2 regions of the Streptomyces sp. NPDC027672 genome follow, and region 2 is predicted to be linked to the other one. Evidence: riboswitches for the same ligand, from Rfam matches in the RefSeq annotation. Region 2 holds a riboswitch; the other holds the start of a gene.
The links. A riboswitch is a leader RNA that binds a small molecule or an ion and turns the genes downstream of it on or off. The one in region 2 is predicted to bind glycine.
Positions count from the first base shown of each region.

Region 1: it holds a riboswitch for glycine, as region 2 does, so the genes downstream of both, gcvP (aminomethyl-transferring glycine dehydrogenase) here and gcvT (glycine cleavage system aminomethyltransferase GcvT) in region 2, are expected to answer to the same signal.

Region 1 is NZ_JBVHSO010000020.1:6,279-16,758, reverse strand. It holds gene modA (molybdate ABC transporter substrate-binding protein) at 1-408, shown strand, start outside; gene modB (molybdate ABC transporter permease subunit) at 405-1,265, shown strand; gene ACZ4SV_RS33560 (ABC transporter ATP-binding protein) at 1,262-2,401, shown strand; gene gcvP (aminomethyl-transferring glycine dehydrogenase) at 2,598-5,483, opposite strand; glycine riboswitch at 5,659-5,753, opposite strand; gene ACZ4SV_RS33550 (PRC-barrel domain-containing protein) at 5,873-6,244, shown strand; gene ACZ4SV_RS33545 (DNA polymerase IV) at 6,166-7,611, opposite strand; gene ACZ4SV_RS33540 (MerR family transcriptional regulator) at 7,679-8,362, opposite strand; gene ACZ4SV_RS33535 (bifunctional nuclease family protein) at 8,681-9,154, opposite strand; gene ftsR (transcriptional regulator FtsR) at 9,240-9,977, opposite strand; gene ACZ4SV_RS33525 (FHA domain-containing protein) at 10,025-10,480, opposite strand, start outside.
Region 2 is NZ_JBVHSO010000001.1:75,538-86,017, reverse strand. It holds gene ACZ4SV_RS00385 (WD40 repeat domain-containing protein) at 1-479, opposite strand, end outside; gene ACZ4SV_RS00380 (hypothetical protein) at 466-870, opposite strand; gene ACZ4SV_RS00375 (L-serine ammonia-lyase) at 938-2,305, opposite strand; gene glyA (serine hydroxymethyltransferase) at 2,421-3,686, opposite strand; gene gcvH (glycine cleavage system protein GcvH) at 3,701-4,078, opposite strand; gene gcvT (glycine cleavage system aminomethyltransferase GcvT) at 4,215-5,333, opposite strand; glycine riboswitch at 5,376-5,489, opposite strand; glycine riboswitch at 5,490-5,591, opposite strand; gene ACZ4SV_RS00355 (AAA family ATPase) at 5,771-6,439, shown strand; gene ACZ4SV_RS00350 (enhanced serine sensitivity protein SseB) at 6,506-7,297, shown strand; gene ACZ4SV_RS00345 (enhanced serine sensitivity protein SseB C-terminal domain-containing protein) at 7,473-8,243, shown strand; gene ACZ4SV_RS00340 (ABC transporter permease) at 8,595-9,593, shown strand; gene ACZ4SV_RS00335 (ABC transporter substrate-binding protein) at 9,649-10,480, shown strand, end outside.

The DNA.
Region 1 (10,480 bases), on a different contig from region 2:
CCCGGCAACCCGGCCGGGGTGTCCTCCTTGAAGGACCTCACCAAGTCCGGTCTGAAGGTGGTCCTGTGCGACCGGACCGTGCCCTGCGGGGCCGCCGCGCAGAAGGCCCTGGACGCCGCCGGGATCAAGCTGACCCCGGTCTCCTACGAGCAGGACGTCAAGAGCGCCCTGAACAAGGTGGAGCTGGACGAGGCGGACGCGGCGCTCGTCTACAAGACGGATGTGCGGGCGGCGGGTGGCAAGGTGGAGGGCGTGGAGTTCCCCGAGTCGGCGGGCGCCGTCAACGACTACCCGATCGCCGTGCTGAAGAACGCGCCGAACGCCGAGGCCGCCAAGGCGTTCCTCGCCCTCGTGCGGTCCGCCGAGGGCCGGAAGGTGCTGAGCGAGGCCGGGTTCCTCAAGCCGTGACCTCGCTCGACCAGCCCGGCGCCGCGGCCGGCCCCCGCACGGGCCGGCCGGGGCGCCGTCGCGCCGGCGCGCCGGGCCGGCGCGGAGTGCCGCTGCCGCTGCTGCTGCCGGGTCTGCTGGCGCTGGCGTTCCTGCTGCTGCCGCTGCTCGCGCTGCTCGTGCGCGCGCCCTGGCACGGGCTGCCCGGCCAGTTGACCAGCGCGGAGGTGTGGCAGGCGCTCCGGCTGTCGCTGGTCAGCGCCACCGCGGCGACCGCCGTCAGCATCGTCCTCGGTGTGCCGCTGGCCTGGCTGCTGGCCCGTACGGAGTTTCCCGGCCGGGGCCTCGTACGCGCCCTGGTGACCCTCCCGCTGGTCCTCCCGCCGGTCGTCGGCGGGGTGGCCCTGCTGCTCGCCCTGGGCCGCAACGGCGTGGTCGGCCGGTGGCTGGACGCGTGGTTCGGGATCACCCTGCCGTTCACCACCGCGGGAGTGGTGCTCGCGGAGGCGTTCGTGGCGATGCCGTTCCTGGTGATCAGCGTCGAGGGCACCCTGCGCGCCGCCGACCCGCGCTACGAGGAGGCGGCCGCCACCCTCGGCGCGTCCCGCTTCACCGCGTTCCGGCGGGTCACGCTGCCGCTGATCGCGCCCGGCATCGCGGCCGGCGCGGTGCTGGCCTGGGCCCGGGCGCTCGGCGAGTTCGGCGCGACGATCACGTTCGCCGGCAACTTCCCCGGCCGTACCCAGACCATGCCCCTCGCCGTCTACCTCGCCCTCCAGAACGACCCCGAAGCCGCCATCTCCCTCAGCCTGGTGCTGCTCACCGTGTCGATCGCGGTGCTGGCAGCCCTCAGGGACCGCTGGATGACGACCCCATGACCCACCGAAGCCGCACCGACGGCGCCGACGCGAAGCCGGACGCCGCGGCCGAGGACCCGGAGCGGCGCCCCACCCCGAACCCGCCCCCGGCCCCGGCCACCGGTCTCGACGCCCGCCTCGTCGTCGACCGCCCCGGATTCCGCCTGGACGTGACCCTGACGGCGGCCCCCGGAGAGGTCCTCGCCCTCCTCGGCCCCAACGGCGCCGGCAAGACCACCGCCCTGCGCGCCCTCGCCGGCCTCACCCCGCTCACGGACGGCCGTCTGCTCCTGGACGGCACGCCCCTGGAGCACACGCCGCCCGAGGCCCGCCCGGTCGGTGTCGTCTTCCAGGACTATCTGCTCTTCCCGCACCTGTCCGCCCTGGACAACGTCGCCTTCGGTCCGCGTTGCCGGGGCGTGGGCAAGGCCGAGGCCCGTGCCCAGGCCGCGGCCTGGCTGGACCGCATGGGGCTCGCCGACCACGCGGGCACCAGGCCGCGCCGGCTGTCCGGCGGCCAGGCCCAGCGCGTGGCGCTCGCCCGCGCCCTCGCCACCCGGCCCCGGCTGCTGCTCCTGGACGAGCCGCTGGCGGCCCTGGACGCCCGGACCCGGCTGGAGGTCCGCGCCGGGCTGCGCCGGCACCTGGCCGAGTTCGAGGCGGTGTCGGTCCTGGTCACCCACGACCCGCTGGACGCCATGGTCCTCGCGGACCGGCTGGTCGTCGTGGAGGACGGCCGGGTCGTGCAGACGGGCACGCCCGCCGACATCGCCCGGCACCCGCGCACGGACTACATCGCCCGGCTCGTCGGCCTCAACCTCTACCGGGGACAGGCCGCCGGGCACACCGTACGGCTCGGCGCGGGACCGTCGATCACGACCACGGAGGAGCTGTCCGGGCCGGTCTTCGTGGCGTTCCCGCCGTCCGCGGTGACCCTGTTCCGGGACCGGCCCTCGGGCGCCAGCGCCCGCAACCTGTGGCGGTGCGAGGTCGCGGGCCTGGAGACGCACGGCGACCAGATCCGCGCCGACCTCACGGGTGAGCTGCCGCTCGCGGCGGACCTGACGACGGTCGCCGCCGCCGAGCTGGACCTTCGTCCGGGCGCACCGGTCTGGGCGACGGTCAAGGCGGCACAGACCCACGCGTACCCGGCCTGAGCGCACCGGCGCCCTCGGGCCGCCGCCCGGCACACGGGATGAGCGGACCGGCGCAATGCGGCGGCAGCCCGGGACCGTCGCCCGGCACACCGCCTAAGCGGACCGACCCCCTCCGGCCGCAGCCCGGGGCCGCCGCCCGGCCCAAAAGGAAAGGCCCCGCCCGGACATCCGGGCGGGGCCTGCCTTTACGGCTCGCTCAGTCCTCGTAGGCGTCCAGCGGCGGGCAGGAGCACACCAGGTTGCGGTCGCCGAAGGCCTGGTCGATGCGGCGCACCGGCGGCCAGTACTTGTCGGCGGCCGAGACACCGGCCGGGAAGACGGCTTCCTCGCGGCTGTAGGCGTGCGACCACTCACCGCCGAGCGCGGCGGCGGTGTGCGGGGCGCCCCGCAGCGGGTTGTCCTCCGCGGGCCACGCGCCGGAGCCGACCTTCTCGATCTCCGCGCGGATGGCGATCATGGCCTCGCAGAAACGGTCCAGCTCGGTGAGGTCCTCCGACTCGGTCGGCTCGATCATCAGCGTGCCGGCCACCGGGAAGGACATGGTCGGCGCGTGGAAGCCGTAGTCGATCAGACGCTTGGCCACGTCGTCCACGGTCACACCGGTGGCCTTGGTGATCGGGCGCAGGTCGATGATGCACTCGTGCGCGACCAGGCCGCCCGGGCCGGTGTAGAGCACCGGGTAGTGCGGCTCCAGGCGCTTGGCGATGTAGTTCGCCGAGAGCACGGCGACCTGGGTGGCCCGCTTCAGGCCCTCGCCGCCCATCAGGCGGACGTACGCCCAGGAGATGGGCAGGATGCCCGCGCTGCCCCAGGGGGCGGCGGAGATCGGCCCGACGCCCGTCTCCGGGCCGGCCTCGGGCTGGAGCGGGTGGTTCGGCAGGTACGGCGCCAGGTGCGCGCGGACCGCGACCGGGCCGACGCCCGGACCGCCGCCGCCGTGCGGGATGCAGAACGTCTTGTGCAGGTTCAGGTGGGAGACGTCGCCGCCGAAGTGGCCCGGCTTGGCGAGGCCGACCAGCGCGTTGAGGTTGGCGCCGTCGACGTACACCTGGCCGCCGGCCTCGTGCACCCGGGCGCAGATGTCGGCGACGTGCTCCTCGAACACACCGTGCGTCGACGGGTAGGTGATCATCAGCACCGCCAGCTCGTCGCGGTACTGCTCGATCTTGGCCCGCAGGTCCTCGACATCGATCTCGCCGTCCCCGGCGGTCTTGACGACGACGACCTTCATGCCGGCCATCACCGCGCTGGCCGCGTTGGTGCCGTGCGCGGAGGACGGGATCAGACAGACGGTGCGCTGCTCGTCACCGTTGGCGCGGTGGTAGCCGCGTACGGCGAGCAGGCCGGCCAGCTCGCCCTGCGAACCGGCGTTCGGCTGGAGGGAGACCTTGTCGTAGCCGGTGACCTCGGCGAGACGCTCCTCCAGCTCGCGGATGAGCGTGAGGTAGCCCTGCGCCTGCTCGGCCGGCGCGAACGGGTGCAGCTGGCCGAACTCGGGCCAGGTGACCGGTTCCATCTCCGTGGTCGCGTTGAGCTTCATGGTGCAGGAGCCCAGCGGGATCATGCCGCGGTCGAGCGCGTAGTCCCGGTCGGCCAGCCTGCGCAGGTAGCGCAGCATCGCGGTCTCGGAGCGGTGCTGGTGGAAGACCGGGTGGGTGAGGTAGTCGTCGGTGCGCAGCAGCGCCTCGGGCAGGGTGTCCTCGGCGGTCGCGTCCAGCGCCTCGATGTCGGCGTCGGCGCCGAAGGCGGCCCAGACGGCGTCCAGCTGGGCCCGGCCGGTCGTCTCGTCGCAGGCCATGGAGACGTGGTCGGCGTCGACGAGCCGCAGGTTGACGCCGTTGTCCCGGGCGGCGGCGACGACCTCGGCGGCCTTGCCGGGCACCCGCGCGGTGACGGTGTCGAAGTACGCGCCGTGGACGATCTCCACACCGGCGGCCGTCAGGCCCGCGGCGAGGAGGGTGGCGTAGCGGTGCGTGCGGCGGGCGATCGTCCTCAGGCCGTCGGGGCCGTGGTAGACGGCGTACATACCGGCCATGACGGCGAGCAGCACCTGCGCGGTGCAGATGTTGCTGGTGGCCTTCTCCCGGCGGATGTGCTGCTCACGGGTCTGCAGCGCGAGCCGGTAGGCCCGGTGCCCGTCGGCGTCGACGGAGACGCCGACCAGGCGGCCGGGCAGGCTGCGCGCGAACTTCTCGTGTACGGCCATGTAGCCGGCGTGCGGTCCGCCGAAGCCCATCGGCACGCCGAAGCGCTGGGTGGTGCCGACGGCGATGTCCGCACCCAGCTCGCCCGGCGAGGTCAGCAGGGTCAGGGCGAGCAGGTCCGCGGCCACCGTCACCAGGGCGCCCAGCTCGTGCGCCTGGTCGATGACGGGCTTGATGTCCCGTACGGCTCCGGAGGCGCCCGGGTACTGGATCAGCACGCCGTTGATCTCGCGCCCGGCGACCTCGGCCGGGATGCCGGCGGAGAGGTCGGCGACGACGACCTCCACGCCGGTCGGCTCGGCGCGCGTCCGGATCACGGCGATGGTCTGCGGCAGCGCGTCCGCGTCGATCAGGAACAGGCCCTTCTTGTTCCTGCCCATGCGCCGGGACAGGGCGACCGCCTCGGCGGCGGCCGTGCCCTCGTCCAGCAGGGAGGCACCGGAGGTGGGCAGGCCGGTCAGCTCGGCGACCATCGTCTGGAAGTTCAGCAGGGCCTCCAGGCGGCCCTGGGAGATCTCCGGCTGGTACGGCGTGTAGGCCGTGTACCAGGCCGGGTTCTCCATGACGTTGCGCAGGATGACGGGCGGGGTGAAGGTGCCGTGGTAGCCCAGGCCGATCATCGAGCCCAGGACCTGGTTGCGGTCGGCGAGCGAGCGCAGCTCGGCGAGCACCTCGGCCTCGGTGCGGGCACCGGGCAGGTCCAGGGCGTCGGCGTTCTTGATCACATCCGGGACCGCGGCGGCGGTCAGCTCGTCGAGCGAGCCGTACCCGACCTGGGCGAGCATCTTGGCCCGCGCCTCCTGGTCGGGCCCGATGTGGCGCTGCTCGAACGGGATGCCCGCTTCGAGCTCGGCGAGCGGAATGCGGTGGGCGGTCATTGCGGAGGCCTCCTGGTCTGACGCGACCTGCGAGGGGCGCCCCGGCACGGGCACCCCGACGGCCTCCCCCTCTGTCATCTGCACCTGAGAGCTTCACCGGACGCCCGCGGGCACCGGCTTTCACCGTCGGTGAGGACGGGAGCCGTCGGACGCCCGTCCTGCTTTCCAGAGTGACCTCGTCCGTGCGGTACGTGAGCCTGAGAGATTCCGGGGAGGAGTTGCTCCTTCGGCGCCTCCGAGGTGGTCGGAGGACTCTCCCGCGCGGGGTCAGCAGCCGCCGTCAGCCTATCAGCGAGGTCAACGCCGTGGTCTTCGAGTGGCCGCCTGCCTGAATGTGCTCTTTGGTAGTGCTGACGGATGAGTCGCGACCACGTGGAGGGAGCGGGACCGTGCAGACCGACATCGATCCGCGCAGCCTGATCGGCCGCAAGGTGTTCGACCGCAATGGCACCAAGATCGGCACCATCGACGAGGTGTACCTGGACGACGCCACCGGCGTGCCCGAGTGGGCGGCCATACGCACCGGCCTCTTCTCCCGGGACGCCTTCGTCCCGCTGGAACCGAGCGAACTCGTCGACGGCACGCTGCGCGTCCCCTTCGACCGCGCCCTGGTCAAGGACGCCCCCGACTTCGGCGTGGGCCGTCACCTCTCCCCGGAGCAGGAACTCCAGCTCTACCACCACTACGGACTCGATACGGCCCCACCCCCCGCGGTCCCCGACCACGACTTCGGCAAGCTGGCGGGCTCGGAGGAGGTCTGACCCGACACGTCCGCCCCGGCGCCGGGCGGGCGGGGGGAATCCGCGACCAGCGGCAACGGATCGGCCGCCACCAGGTCGGGGTCGGCGACGGGGAGCGTCCGCACCCGCCCCGGAGCCGACAGCGGCGTCTCGAACCGCACGGTGACCCGCCCCAGCCCGCTGCCCTGCACCCACCCGTGCCCGTACTCGGCGTGCCGTACGTCCTGCCCGGCACGCCACTGCCGTTCGACGGGCTCCGGCCGCTCCACGGCGGACTCGGCGGCGCCCGCCTCCGGCTCCTCCTCCAGGGGCACCGGCATCGCCTGCGCGAACAGGTCCTCCTGCGTGTAGTCGGCGAGCCCGGACACCCCCACCCCGAGCAGCCGCACCCCGCCCGTGGTGTCCACGGAGTCCAGCAGCCGGGCCGCCGCCTCGCGGATGACCGCCGGGTCGTCCGTGGGCCCCCGGAGCGTCTCGGAGCGGGTCAGGGTGGAGAAGTCGTACCGCCGCACCTTGAGCACGATGGTCCGCCCGGACAGCCCGGCCCCGCGCAGCCGCCGCACACACCGGTCGGCCAGCCGCCGCACCTCCAGAGCGACCCGCGCCCGGTCGTGGATGTCCACGTCGTACGTGTCCTCCACGGACACCGACTTGGCCTCCCGCTCGGCCACCACCGGCCGCTCGTCCCGGGCCAGGGCCATCGCGTACAGCGCCTGCCCGTGCGCCTTGCCGAGCAGCCGGACCAGTTCGTCCTCCCCCGCCTCGGCCAGCTCCTGCACCGTGGTGATCCCGGCCCGGCGCAGATGGTCGCCGGTGGCCGGCCCGACGCCCGGCAGCGTGCGCACCGGCAGCGGTCCCAGCAGCGCCCGCTCGCCGCCCGGCTCGATCAGCACCAGTCCGTCCGGCTTGGCCTGCTCCGAGGCGATCTTCGCGAGCATCTTGGAGGCGGCGAGCCCGACCGATCCGGTGAGGCCGGTGACCGTCCGGATGTCCCTCCGCAGCTTCTCGCCGGCCCGCCGCGCCGACTCCTCGTCCCAGGCCGTCCCCCCGGCCTCCAGGTCCACGAACGCCTCGTCCAGGCTCAGCGGCTCCACCAGCGGCGACAGCTCCCGCAGCAGCGCCATCACCTGCTCGCTGATCGCCCGGTACAGCGTGAAGCGCGGCACCAGATAGGCGGCGTTGGGCGCCAGCCGGCGGGCCTGCGCCATGGGCATCGCCGAGTGCACCCCGAACACCCGTGCCTCGTACGACGCGGTGGCCACCACACCGCGCGGTCCGAGCCCGCCCACGACGACCGCCTTCCCGCGCAGGCTCGGCTTGGACGCCTGCTCCACCGAGGCGAAGAAGGCATCCATGTCGAGATGCAGGATCGTGGGCGCGTTTCTCACATCTCCGATGCTGCACCACGGCACTGACAACGGCCGCGGTGCCGGGGCGCCCCGGCCGGTCCGGCGGTCAGACCGCCCGGTTGCGGCGTCGCGCCAGCTCGTCCGCGGGGTTGTGCCCGACGAGGGTCTCGCCTGTGTCGATGCGCTCGCCGTGCAGTTGGGAGAGGGCGCTCTCCACGTCCCGCCACACCACGCCGACGGCGATCCCGAAGATGCCCTGGCCGCCCTGGAGCAGGGCGTGGACCTCGTCCGGCGAGGAGCACTCGTACACGGTGGCCCCGTCGCTCATCAGGGTCATCCGCTCCAGGTCGCGGAAACCGCGTTCCCGCAGGTGCTGCACGGCCGTGCGGATGTTCTGCAGCGACACCCCGGTGTCCAGGAACCGCTTCACGATCTTCAGGACGACGACGTCCCGGAAGCTGTACAGCCGCTGGGTGCCCGACCCGTAGGCCGGTCGCACACTGGGCTCGACCAGGCCGGTGCGGGCCCAGTAGTCGAGCTGCCGATAGGTGATACCGGCGGCAGCGCAGGCCGTGGGCCCGCGGTAGCCGATCTGCTCGGACGTCATGGACGCAACCCCTCCGCCGTTCGGCACCGCCGTCGGAAGCTGCGGAGCGTGCTCCACCGCGCCGCCGGGATGGGCATGTCCCGCGCCGGGGCGCAGCCGCGCGTTCGGGGGCGGGTACGGACCGCTCTCCCCGAAACCGCGTCCGGGGGCACCCCCAGCCGTACCGTCGCCGCTGGTTCTCACGCCGACCTCCGTCCTTGACCTGCCTTCTCGACGGTAGGCAGTCACCAGGGGTGCGTCAACGATCGCCACACTCGGCACGCCGAGTGATAATCACCCTAGGAGTGGTTTCCCGTGCCCCACCGCGGGGAAAGGCTAGCCGAATGCCCTCGCGGCGGGCCGTAGGACGCTCTCACCGGCCGGAGGCAATTGCCGGGGCGCCGGCCCCGCGAAGCCGCCGCCCATACCGGGAGAAGCTCCGGTCCGGAGGCCGGCCGCGCGCCTGGCCGACTGCGGCGCGGCGGCTCAGCGCCTGCTGGTGTCTCACCGGCTCCTGGTGTCTCACTGGCTGCTGGTGCCGAAGTCCTCGGGCGAGATCTGGTCGAGGAACTCGCGGAACTTCTCCACCTCGTCCTCCTGCTCGTCCGGGATCGCGATGCCCGCGTCGTCCAGCACCGTGTCACTGCCGTAGATCGGCGTGCCGGTGCGCAGGGCGAGCGCTATGGCATCGGAGGGGCGGGCGCTGACCTCGACCCCGCTGGCGAACACCAGCTCCGCGTAGAAGACGCCTTCCCGCAGGTCGGTGATGCGCACTTCGGTCAGCTCCTGGCCGACGGCCTCCAGCACGTCCTTGAACAGGTCGTGGGTCAGCGGCCGCGCGGGGGCCATGCCCTGCTGGGCGAAGGCGATCGCCGTCGCCTCCCCCGGCCCGATCCAGATAGGGAGGTAACGGTCGCCTCCCACTTCGCGCAGGAGCACGATCGGTTGGTTGGAGGGCATTTCGACCCGGACACCTACGACATCGAGCTCGTTCACACAGCAACCCTAGGCCGTGCCCGGGACGTTTGGGTAGTCGGGCCGGGAACAGGTGCCCGATCCGGCCGCCCGGAGGCCCCGGGGTTCAGGGATTCCGCACCCCGAGAGCGGTTTTCACCAGGGCCGCGTGCAGTTTCGTCGTCAGGGCCGCCAGCTCGCGCGTACGGGCCTCGGCGTGCACCCTGGTCTGCGGATTGCGGTGGCGCCTGAGCGGGGCCACCACCTGGTCGACCAGACCCGCCTCGCGGTCGGCGGCGGCCTTCATCACCCTGAGGTGGCGCGGCTCGATCCCGAACCGGCCCAGTTCGGCCACGAGCGAGGCCACCGTGACGGTCTCGGCGTCGTACGCCCCGTCCTCCAGGGGAGCGATGAGCCCGTAGGACTCCCACTCCTTCAGATCGTCCTCGGTGATGTCCGCCGCGGCCAGCAGTTCGGCCTTGCCGATCCTGGCCACCGTGGGACCCTCCACGGGCGCCGGCCCGTCCTCTCCGGTGCGCTGGCGGCCCACCACGGGCAGCGCCACGGCCTCGCCCCGCGCCATGGCGTCCAGATGCTCCCGGATCACCTTGAGCGGCAGATAGTGGTCCCGCTGCATCCGCAGGACATGAGCGAGGCGCTCGACGTCCCCGGCGCTGAACTTGCGGTACCCCGACGGGGTCCGCCGCGGCTCGACCAGGCCCTCCGACTCCAGGAAGCGGATCTTGGAGATGGTGACTTCGGGGAACTCGTCGCGCAGCACGTTCAGCACCGTGCCGATGCTCATCAGCCCACTGTCCCTGGCGGCGGTACCGCTTCCGGCACCGCCGCTCGGTGTTTGAAGCATGGACCTTCCCTGGGGGTGGTCCCCCCGGACGTCCGTCCGGGGGCGGGTCAGATGCCCTGCCGGCTCGCGTAGAACACCAGCCGGTACTTGCCGATCTGCACCTCGTCACCGTTCGACAGAGCGACCTGGTCGATGCGCTCGCGGTTGACGTACGTGCCGTTCAGGCTGCCCACGTCGGCCACCGTGAAGGAGCCGTCAGGAGAGCGCCGGAACTCCACGTGCCGCCGGGAGACCGTCACGTCGTCCAGGAAGATGTCGCTCTGCGGATGGCGGCCGGCCGTCGTCAGGTCGCTGTCCAGCAGGAAGCGGCTGCCCGAGTTCGGCCCCCGGCGCACGACCAGCAGCGCCGAGCCCAGCGGCAGCGCGTCCACCGCGGCCTGTGCCTCCGGAGAGAGCATCGGCAGCGGCGTCTGGCCGGTCGCCTCGGAGTCGTAGGCCTCCAGCCCGGAGATCGAGATGGTGGACGTCGTCTCGGAGGCCCGCTCCGGTGCCACCCCGGGGCG
Region 2 (10,480 bases):
CGGGGATGCCCGGGATCGGCCATGTCCCAGGTGCCGGCCGAGGACCGGGAGACCGTCACCAGCAGCCGGCCGTCCGGCGTGAACGCCAGCGCCTCGGCCCGTCCGCGCGGACCGAGCCGGCCGGCCGCGGTCAGGCTCCAGCGTTCCGGGCCGGGTCCCTCGGCCTGCCCCGGCACCATCGCCTGCCAGGGACCGGGCAGCACCTTCTGCACCGCGGCGGCCGTCAGGCACGTCAGGGTGACCAGCCAGGTGGTGAGCAGCCCCGGAAGCCACCGCCCCCAGGCCGCCGGCCGGTACCGCAGCGGCGCCCGCGCCGGGCCCTCCGGCACCGCCTCCGTGACCGCCTCCGGCACCGGGCGCGCCCCCAGCGCCGCGATCAACCGGGCACCGGGCCCCCCGTACGGCGCAGGCGGCAGGTCGGCAGGGTGTAGGGCCAGCGCCAGCACCAGACGGCCGAGCGCGCTGTCAGCTCGCAGCACTGGACCCCCTCGGCTGCGACAGCGCCTCTTCGTCCACGGCGGCCTGCCGGGCGGTGGGCAGTGGGGGCTCGTGCTGCTGGCCCGCGCCCGCGCCGGAGACCGGGATCACCTGGAAGAACTTCGCGACGACCAGCGGAGTCGTCACCCCGACGGCGAACGCGGCGGTCGCGTTCGGCAACTGCCCGGAGTTCCCCAGCGCCGCGGTCAGCCCGAACCCCGCGAACAGCCGCAGTGCGATCGCCACCAGCATCACCGGCCGGTCGGCACGGGTGCGCCACGGCCAGCGCCAGCGGCTGCGCGGACCGGTCGGACGCATCAGCGCCGAGAGGTTGAGCGCTTCGGCCACACTGCTGCCGAGCAGTCCCCACAGCGCGGGGTACAGGTCGATCACGCTCTGATGGTAGCCCTCTGTCAGGACATGACAGCCTTCTGTCACACACCCTGTCGGGGGACCCCCGTCAGCACTCGATGATGTTCACCGCGAGCCCGCCGCGCGCCGTCTCCTTGTACTTCACGCTCATGTCCGCGCCGGTCTCCTTCATGGTCTTGATGACCTTGTCCAGGGACACCTTGTGGGAGCCGTCGCCGCGCATCGCCATCTTCGCGGCCGTGACCGCCTTCACCGCGGCCATGCCGTTGCGCTCGATGCACGGGATCTGCACCAGGCCGCCGACCGGGTCGCAGGTCAGGCCCAGGTTGTGCTCCATGCCGATCTCGGCCGCGTTCTCCACCTGCTCCGGGGAGCCGCCCAGCACCTCGGCGAGCGCGCCCGCCGCCATGGAGCAGGCCGAGCCGACCTCGCCCTGGCAGCCGACCTCGGCGCCGGAGATGGAGGCGTTCTCCTTGAAGAGCATGCCGATCGCGCCGGCGGCGAGGAGGAAGCGGACCACGCCGTCCTCGTCCGCGCCCGGCACGAAGTTGATGTAGTAGTGCAGGACCGCCGGGATGATGCCGGCCGCGCCGTTGGTCGGGGCCGTCACGACCCGGCCGCCGGCTGCGTTCTCCTCGTTCACGGCCATGGCGTAGAGCGTGATCCACTCCATCGCGTGGGCCAGCGGGTCGCCCTCGGCGCGCAGCTGGCGGGCCGACACGGCGGCGCGGCGGCGGACCTTCAGACCGCCGGGCAGGATGCCCTCCCGGGACATGCCGCGCTGGACGCAGGCGCGCATCACCCGCCAGATCTCCAGCAGGCCGGCCCGGATCTCCTCCTCGGTGCGCCAGGCCCGCTCGTTCTCCAGCATCAGCGAGGAGATGGACAGGCCCGTCTCCTTGGTCAGGCGCAGCAGCTCGTCGCCCGTGCGGAACGGGTACTTCAGGACGGTGTCGTCCAGCTTGATCCGGTCCGCGCCGACCGCGTCCTCGTCCACGACGAAGCCGCCGCCGACCGAGTAGTACGTCTTGGCCAGCAGCTCGGCCCCCGAGGCGTCGTACGCCCGGACCGTCATGCCGTTGGCGTGGTACGGCAGCGCCTGGCGGCGGTGCAGGACCAGGTCGTCGTCGAAGGAGAACGGGATCTCGTGCGTGCCGAGCAGCGACAGCCGGCCCGCCCGCTTGATCGTCTCCACCCGCGCGTCGGCGCCCTCCACGTCCACCGTGCGCGGCGAGGCGCCCTCCAGGCCGAGCAGCACCGCCTTCGGGGTGCCGTGGCCGTGGCCGGTGGCGCCGAGCGAGCCGTACAGCTCGCAGCGCACGGCCGCGACGGAGCCGAGCAGATCCTCGTTGCGCAGCCGGCGGGCGAACATCCGCGCCGCGCGCATCGGGCCGACCGTGTGGGAGCTGGACGGGCCGATGCCGATCGAGAACAGGTCGAAGACCGAGATGGCCACGGGTGACTCCTCAAGACGGGATGGTGCGATGGGGTGGTGCACCGGGGTGGTACGGGGCGCGGGCACCGCGCACGCCGGGTTCTTCCAGTGTGCGCGGCGCCCCGCGAAAGGCGGCCTACTTGTTCAGACCGGGGTACAGCGGGTGCTTGTCGGCGAGCGCCTTGACGCGCGCCTTGAGCGCCTCGGCGTCGAACTCCGGCTTCAGCGTCTCGGCGATCACGTCCGCGACCTCGGCGAAGTCCTCGGCCGTGAAGCCGCGGGTGGCCAGGGCCGGCGTACCGATGCGCAGGCCGGAGGTGACCATCGGCGGGCGCGGGTCGTCCGGGACGGCGTTGCGGTTGACCGTGATGCCGACCTCGTGCAGCCGGTCCTCGGCCTGCTGCCCGTCCAGCTCGGAGGCGCGCAGGTCGACCAGGATCAGGTGCACGTCCGTACCGCCGGAGAGCACGTTGACCCCGGCCTCGCGGGCGTCGGCGGCCGTCAGCCGCTCGGCGAGGATGCGGGCGCCCTCCACCGTGCGGCGCTGGCGCTCCTTGAACTCCTCGCTCGCGGCGACCTTGAAGGAGACCGCCTTGGCCGCGATCACGTGCTCCAGCGGACCGCCCTGGAAGCCCGGGAAGACGGAGGAGTTCAGCTTCTTCGCGAACTCCTTGCGCGCGAGGATGATGCCGCCGCGCGGGCCGCCCAGGGTCTTGTGCGTGGTGGAGGTGACCACGTCCGCGTGCGGCACCGGGTTGGGGTGCAGACCGGCGGCGACCAGGCCGGCGAAGTGCGCCATGTCGACCCACAGGTACGCGCCGGTCTCGTCGGCGATCCGGCGGAACTCGGCGAAGTCGAGCCGGCGCGGGTACGCCGACCAGCCGGCGATGATCACCTTGGGGCGGTGCTCCTTGGCGAGCCGCTCGACCTCGGCCATGTCGACCAGGCCGGTCGCGGCGTCCACGTGGTAGGCGACCACGTCGAACTGCTTGCCGGAGAAGTTCAGCCGCATCCCGTGGGTCAGGTGGCCGCCGTGCGCGAGGTCCAGGCCGAGGATGGTGTCCCCGGGCTGGGCCAGCGCGAACAGGGCCGCCTGGTTCGCGGAGGCGCCGGAGTGGGGCTGCACGTTGGCGTACTCGGCGCCGAACAGCTCCTTGACCCGGTCGATGGCGATCTGCTCGGCGACGTCGACGTGCTCGCAGCCGCCGTAGTAGCGGCGGCCCGGGTAGCCCTCGGCGTACTTGTTGGTGAGGACCGAGCCCTGGGCCTCCATGACCGCGAGCGGCGCGAAGTTCTCGGAGGCGATCATCTCCAGCGTCGACTGCTGGCGCTCCAGCTCGGCGCCGACCGCGGCGGCGATCTCCGGGTCCAGCTCGTGCAGGGGTGTGTTCAGGACAGTCATGGGGCTACGACTCCTCAGCCGGCGGTGAAGGCGGTGTACTCGTCCGCGGAGAGCAGCTCGGCCGGCTCGTCCGTGATGCGTACCTTGAACAGCCAGCCGCCCTCGAAGGGCGCGGAGTTCACCAGCGACGGGTCGTTGACGACGTCCTCGTTGACCTCGGTGACCTCACCGGTGACCGGCGAGTACAGATCGGAGACCGACTTCGTCGACTCCAGCTCGCCGCAGGTCTCGCCCGCGGACACGGTGGAGCCGGCCTCGGGGAGCTGGACGAAGACGACATCGCCGAGCGCGTTGGCCGCGTGCTCCGTGATGCCGACCGTCGCGACGCCGTCCGCGGTGGCCGACAGCCACTCGTGCTCCTTGCTGTAGCGCAGCTGCTGGGGGTTGCTCATGGCCTGAATTCTCCTGTACGCGCGGGAGTGATGGTGACGGGGGGACTACGGAAACCGCTGGTGGGCGGGTGAATGTGCGCAGGCTCACGCGACGGCGCGGGACCGGGGTCCCACGGCCGCGGCCGTGGCCGGCCGGTTACTTCCGGCGCTTGTAGAACGGCAGCGCCACGACCTGGTACGGCTCGTGGGTGCCCCGGATGTCCACGCCGACGCCCTCGGTGCCCGGGGCGGCGTGGGCCGCGTCGACGTAGGCCATGGCGATCGGCTTGCCCAGGGTGGGGGAGGGGGCGCCGGAGGTGACCTCGCCGATCACCTCGCCGCCGGCCACGACGGCGTACCCGGCGCGCGGCACCCGGCGGCCCTCGGCGGCCAGGCCGACCAGCACCCGCGGCGGGTTCTCCTGGGCCCGGACGGCGGCCCGCTCCAGCGCCGCGCGGCCCACGAAGTCGCCCTCCTTCTCGAACTTCACCACCCGGCCGAGGCCGGCGTCGAAGGGGGTCAGGGAGGTGGTCAGCTCGTGCCCGTACAGCGGCATGCCGGCCTCCAGGCGCAGCGTGTCCCGGCAGGACAGCCCGCACGGGACCAGCCCGGCGCCCTCGCCGGCCTTGGTCAGCGCCTGCCACAGCTCCACGGCGTGCTCCGGCCGCACGAACAGCTCGAAGCCGTCCTCGCCGGTGTAGCCGGTGCGGGCGATCAGCGCCGGGACGCCCGCGACCGTGCCGGGCAGGCCGGCGTAGTACTTCAGGCCGTCCAGGTCGGCGTCGGTCAGGGACTTCAGGATGCCGGGGGACTCCGGGCCCTGGACGGCGAGCAGCGCGTAGGCGTCCCGGTCGTCGCGGACCTCGGCGGCGAAGCCGGCCGCGCGCTCGGTGAGCGCGTCCAGCACCACCTGGGCGTTGGAGGCGTTGGCCACGACCAGGTACTCGGTCTCGGCCAGCCGGTAGACGATCAGGTCGTCCAGGATGCCGCCGTCGTCCTGGCAGATCATGGTGTAGCGGGCGCGGCCGGCCCCCACGGTGGCGATGTTGCCGACCAGCGCGTGGTTCAGGAACGCGCCGGCCTCGGCTCCGGTGACGGTGATCTCGCCCATGTGGGAGAGGTCGAACAGACCGGCCCGGGTCCGCACGGCCAGGTGCTCGTCGCGCTCGGAGCCGTAGCGCAGGGGCATGTCCCAGCCGGCGAAGTCGGTCATCGTCGCGCCCAGCGAGCGGTGCACGGCGTCGAGCGCGGTGTGACGGAGTTCGGTACTGCTCATCGGTCGGTCGTCTCCCAGGCAGAAGGGACGGGCGAGGAACGTTCCTCCCCATCTGTCATCGGAACCTGAGAGGTTCGCCTGGACCGCCACGGGGACGGCCACGGCTTGCACCTTGGGTGGGACCGCCGGATACGGCGGCCCGCTTTTCAGATGTGCCTCGCCCGCGCGGTAACGGGGCCTGAGAGATTCAAGGGAGGGACTTGCTCCTTCGGCGTCCCAGGGGCCCGGGGGGCCTGGGAACTCTCCCGCGCGGATTCAAACGGCCGGTATGCAGTTGGCGGGCTCATCATTGCACGCCGCACCCCGGCCAGCCAGAGCCCACTGATCGTGACCGGTCCGTGGCCGTACGCGCACACATCGCGGACCGTTGCCCATTACCTTCTCTTTACATACAACGGGCATGGAGACCACCGAGCCCACTGGGGAGGACGATCAGGGTGCACAGGACCTCGGCCTACACCGCCCACGCCGGCCTGACGATGCCGGCGCAGCCCTCCGCCGCGGCCCGGGGACGCGGCGCCGGCCGTCCCGCGCCGGCCGTCCGCGATCTGCGCGACCGCGCGGGCCGCAGCCCGCACGCCCTGCTCTTCGGCCCCCGCGACCTGGTCGTGGTCACCGGCCTGCCCGGCAGTGGCAAGTCCACCCTGATGCACCGCGCGGTCGCCGGCCCCCGCGTCGACTCCCAGGACACCCGCGACCGCTGGGCCGCCCGCGTCCCCGGCCCGCTGCCCTACGCCCTGTACCGCCCGCTGGTCCGCCTCGCCCACTACGCCGCGCTGCGCCGGGCCCTGCGCGAGGGCGGGGGAGTCGTCGTGCACGACTGCGGCACCCAGCCCTGGGTGCGCGCCTGGCTGGCCCGCGCGGCCCGGCGCCGGGGCGGCACCCTGCACCTGCTCCTGCTCGACGTCAGCCCCGGCACCGCCCGGCAGGGCCAGCGCGAGCGCGGCCGGGGCGTCTCCCGCTACGCCTTCCGCCGTCACCGCCGGGCCACCGCCCGGCTGCTGCGCGCGGCGGAGCGGGGCGAACTGCCCGCCGGCTGCGGCACGGCCGTGCTGCTGGACCGGGACGCGGCGGACGTCCTGGGCCGGGTGGGCTTCGCCCGGTGAGGGACTGTCACCGCCACCCGCTAGCCTTCTCGCACACGACAGCGGTTCCCAGCAGGCGGTAGGCACATGGACTTCCCGGCGGACCTTCCCGCGGACTTTCCGGCACAGGCACACCCCCAGCCGCACGGCGGCTGGCCCGGCAACGAGCTGGAGGAGGTGCTGTCGGCGTCCCTCGGCGTCCCCACGGCGGGCGGCCGGATCATCGAGGTCCTCGGCCGCAGCCTGCTGTGGGTCCCGCTGCCGGGCGGCGGCGGCCCGGACAGCGTCCCGCTGGACCTGCCGACGCTGGACCTCGGCGGCCAGGCGTACGTCCCGGTGTTCAGCTCCGAGGAACAGCTGCGCCAGGTGGCCGGTCCCCACATGGCGTACACCATCGCCCCGGCGGTGGAGTTCGCCCGCGGCCTGCCCGCGCAGGTCGGCATCGCCGTCAACCCCGAGGGCGTGGTGGGCATACCGCTGCCGCCCGCGGCCGTGGCCGAGCTGTGCCAGGCGGGCCGCACCCCGCTCGACGGCCCCGGCACCGGCGGCCGGGTCCGCCTCTTCGAGCCCGACTGGCAGGACGACCCGGTCGACTTCCTCGCCGCCGCCTCCGCCGAGTTCGACATGATCGGCGTGGTGCTCACCGCCCGCCGCTGCCTCGCCGTCGTCGAGACGGGCGAGCCGGTGATGTTCGTGGGCGTGGAACTCTCCCAGTGGGAGGGCGACCTGCGCGCCCGCCCCCTGGAGGCCCTCGGCCGGGCCCTCGGCCGGGTCCCGGTCACGTGGCCGGTCAACCTCGTCCTCCTGGACGTCACCGACGACCCGGTGGCCACCTGGCTGAAGGCCAACGTGCACCCCTTCTACCGGAACGGCCACTGAACCGGGCCCTCCACGGGGGCGCGGGGGACGCCCGAGCACCCCGCCACCCACCCGCACCGGCGCGCGACGCCACGGGCCCGGCGCTGCCGGGCGCATAAGCTGTGCTCACACGCCGGGTCATGAAGAAGAAGGGGCACACCAGGTGAGCGCGAGCCACAGCGGCGGCGTCGAGCACATGCTGCGCCAGGTCACGCCCGGACGCTACGACGCCTACGAGGCCCTGCTGCGCGCCCTCGCCATCCCCTCCGCCGGCCAGATCTGGATGCTGCTGTGGCACGGCCAGGCCGGCTCCCCGGACGCCCAGTACGGGACGATGGAGGTGGACGGCTTCCCCTACGCCCCCTGTGTGACCTCCGCCCAGGAACTGTCGGCCAGCGGCTGGAACCGTTCCTACGAGGTGGCCGACGGCCTGGACGTGGCCCGCACCCTCTACCCCGACCACTACGGCCTCTGGCTCAACCCGCACGCCCCGGGCGGCGGCGTCGGCATCCCCTGGCTGGATCTGCGCCGCATCGCCACCGGTCTGGACCGCCAGCCCGCCGGACCGCTGCGGCTGTCGGAACCCGGCATCGAGATCCCGCAGTTCTACGCCCTGCTCGCGCAGAACGCGCACCGCACCCCCGCGCTGCGCTCGCTGCGCCGCGCCTGGGTGCAGCCCGCGCTCGGCGCGCCGTACCTCGCCATCGGCCTGGAGGTGTACGACGCCTCGCCCGCCGCGGTGGACTCGGTGCGGGCGATGATGCAGCAGTCCGTCGGCGCGGTCCCGGAGGGGCTGCCGGTGTCGACGGTCGCAATGAGCGACGACTACGACCCGGTGGTGATGTGGATGCGGGCCAACGCGCGCCCCTTCTACGACCGCGAGGCCCACGCCCCCGCGCCCCACCCGCAGCTCCAGGCCCCGCCGTCCGCCGGCTACGGCTACCCGCCGGTCCACGGCGGCTACTGAGCAACCGGCCCGCGTGCCGGGCCTCTTGGCACGCAGTGCATGATGGACCGGACGGGCGGCTCTCTGCGCGCGTAGACATCCGCCATACGTCCCGAACCGCGCCGAATCGGCGTTCTGTCCCAACTGACCCGCGTCCGAGGGCCGTTACCCACTGTTCGGATAACGGAATCCCCCGCACTGCATCACGGTTGCGCATACTTTCGCCGTCAGCTCTGGCGGGTGATCGCAACGACGCTGAAGACTCCCGGTTCAGACATGAGGCCGAAGGCCCCGTGATCGATGGCAAGTCGACAAAGCCGCAATCCGCGGCAGGCGCAGGCCGGTCACCACCGGCGAGAGGGGTCGCTCACCGTGACCGCACCGATCGAGACCACCGGAGCGGCAGCCGAGGTGCAGCCGGAGGCTGTGCTGGCGGGTGCCGGAAAGGGGCAGATCGAGGGTCGTTCCCTGGGCCAGATCGCCTGGACCCGGTTCAAGAAGGACAAGGTGGCCGTCGCGGGCGGCGTCATCGTGATCCTGCTGATCCTCCTCGCACTCCTCGCGCGCCCCCTCCAGGCCCTCTTCGGGCTCGACCCCAACGACTTCCACCAGGACCTGATCGACGCCAACACCTCGCTGCCCACGGGCAGTCTGGGCGGCATCAGCGCGGACCACCCGCTCGGCGTGGACCCCAAGTTCGGCCGCGACATCGCCACCCGGATCCTGGAGGGCTCCTGGGTGTCGCTGGTGGTCGCCTTCGGCGCCACGGTCCTGTCCAACGTGATCGGCGCCGTGATGGGCGTCGTCGCGGGCTACTACGGCGGACGGGTGGACGCGGTCATCAGCCGGATGATGGACACGTTCCTCGCCTTCCCCCTCCTGCTGTTCGCCATCTCCATCTCCGCCACGCTCCAGGGCGGCGCGTTCGGCCTGAGCGGGCTGCCGCTCCACCTGAGCGTGCTGATCTTCGTCATCGGCTTCTTCAACTGGCCCTACCTGGGCCGGATCGTGCGCGGCCAGACCCTCGCCCTGCGCGAGCGCGAGTTCGTCGACGCCTCCCGCGGCATGGGCGCCAAGGCCCCGTACATCCTGTTCCGGGAGCTGATGCCCAACCTGGTCGGCCCGATCATCGTCTACTCGACGCTGCTCATCCCGACCAACATCCTCTTCGAGGCGTCCCTGAGCTTCCTCGGCGTGGGCATCCAGCCCCCGCAGGCGTCCTGGGGCGGCATGCTCCGCGAGGCGGTCACCTTCTACCAGGTCGACCCCATGTTCATGATCGTCCCTGGTCTCGCCATCTTCGTGACCGTCCTCGCCTTCAACCTGCTCGGCGACGGACTCCGCGATGCACTCGACCCGCGCAGCCGCTGACGACGGCCGCCGAAGAGCCCGTAAGTTTCCAACAATGGAGGGGAAAGCGCCCATCATGCGAAGGTCAGCGCTGGCCGCGATCGCGGCCATCGGCTCCGCAAGCCTGCTTATTGCCGGCTGCAGCAAGGCCGATGACAACAAGAACGAGAACAAGTCGGCCGGGGCCAACGCCGCGACCAAGGGCGTCGTCAACGCGTCCGACAAGAAGGGCGGGACGCTCACCTACGAGCTGTCCGACGTCCCGGACTCGTTCGACCCGGGCAACACGTACTACGCGTACATGTACAACCTCAGCCGGCTGTGGGCCCGCCCGCTGATGACCTTCAAGCCCGGCGCCGGCGAGGAGGGCAACACCCTCGTCCCGGACCTCGCCGCGAGCAAGGGCCAGCCGAGCGACGGCGGCAAGACCTGGACGTACAAGCTGCGTGCGGGCCTGAAGTACGAGGACGGCTCGCCGATCACCTCGAAGGACGTCAAGTACGCCGTCGAGCGCTCCAACTTCGCGCGTGACGTGCTCTCCCTCGGCCCGAACTACTTCCAGCAGTTCCTGGCCGGCGGCGACAAGTACAAGGGCCCGTACAAGGACAAGAGCGCCAAGGGCCTGTCCTCCATCGAGACGCCGGACGCCACCACCGTCGTCTTCCACCTGAAGCAGGCCTTCCAGGAGTTCGACTACCTGGTCGCGGCCCCGCAGACGGCCCCGGTGCCGCAGGCCAAGGACACCGGCGTCGACTACGTCAAGCACATCGTCTCCTCGGGCTCGTACAAGTTCCAGAGCTACCAGGAGGGCCAGCAGGCCGTCCTGGTCCGCAACGAGAACTGGGACGCGAAGACGGACCCGCTGCGCAAGCAGCTCCCGGACAAGATCGTCGTCCGGCTGAAGGTCA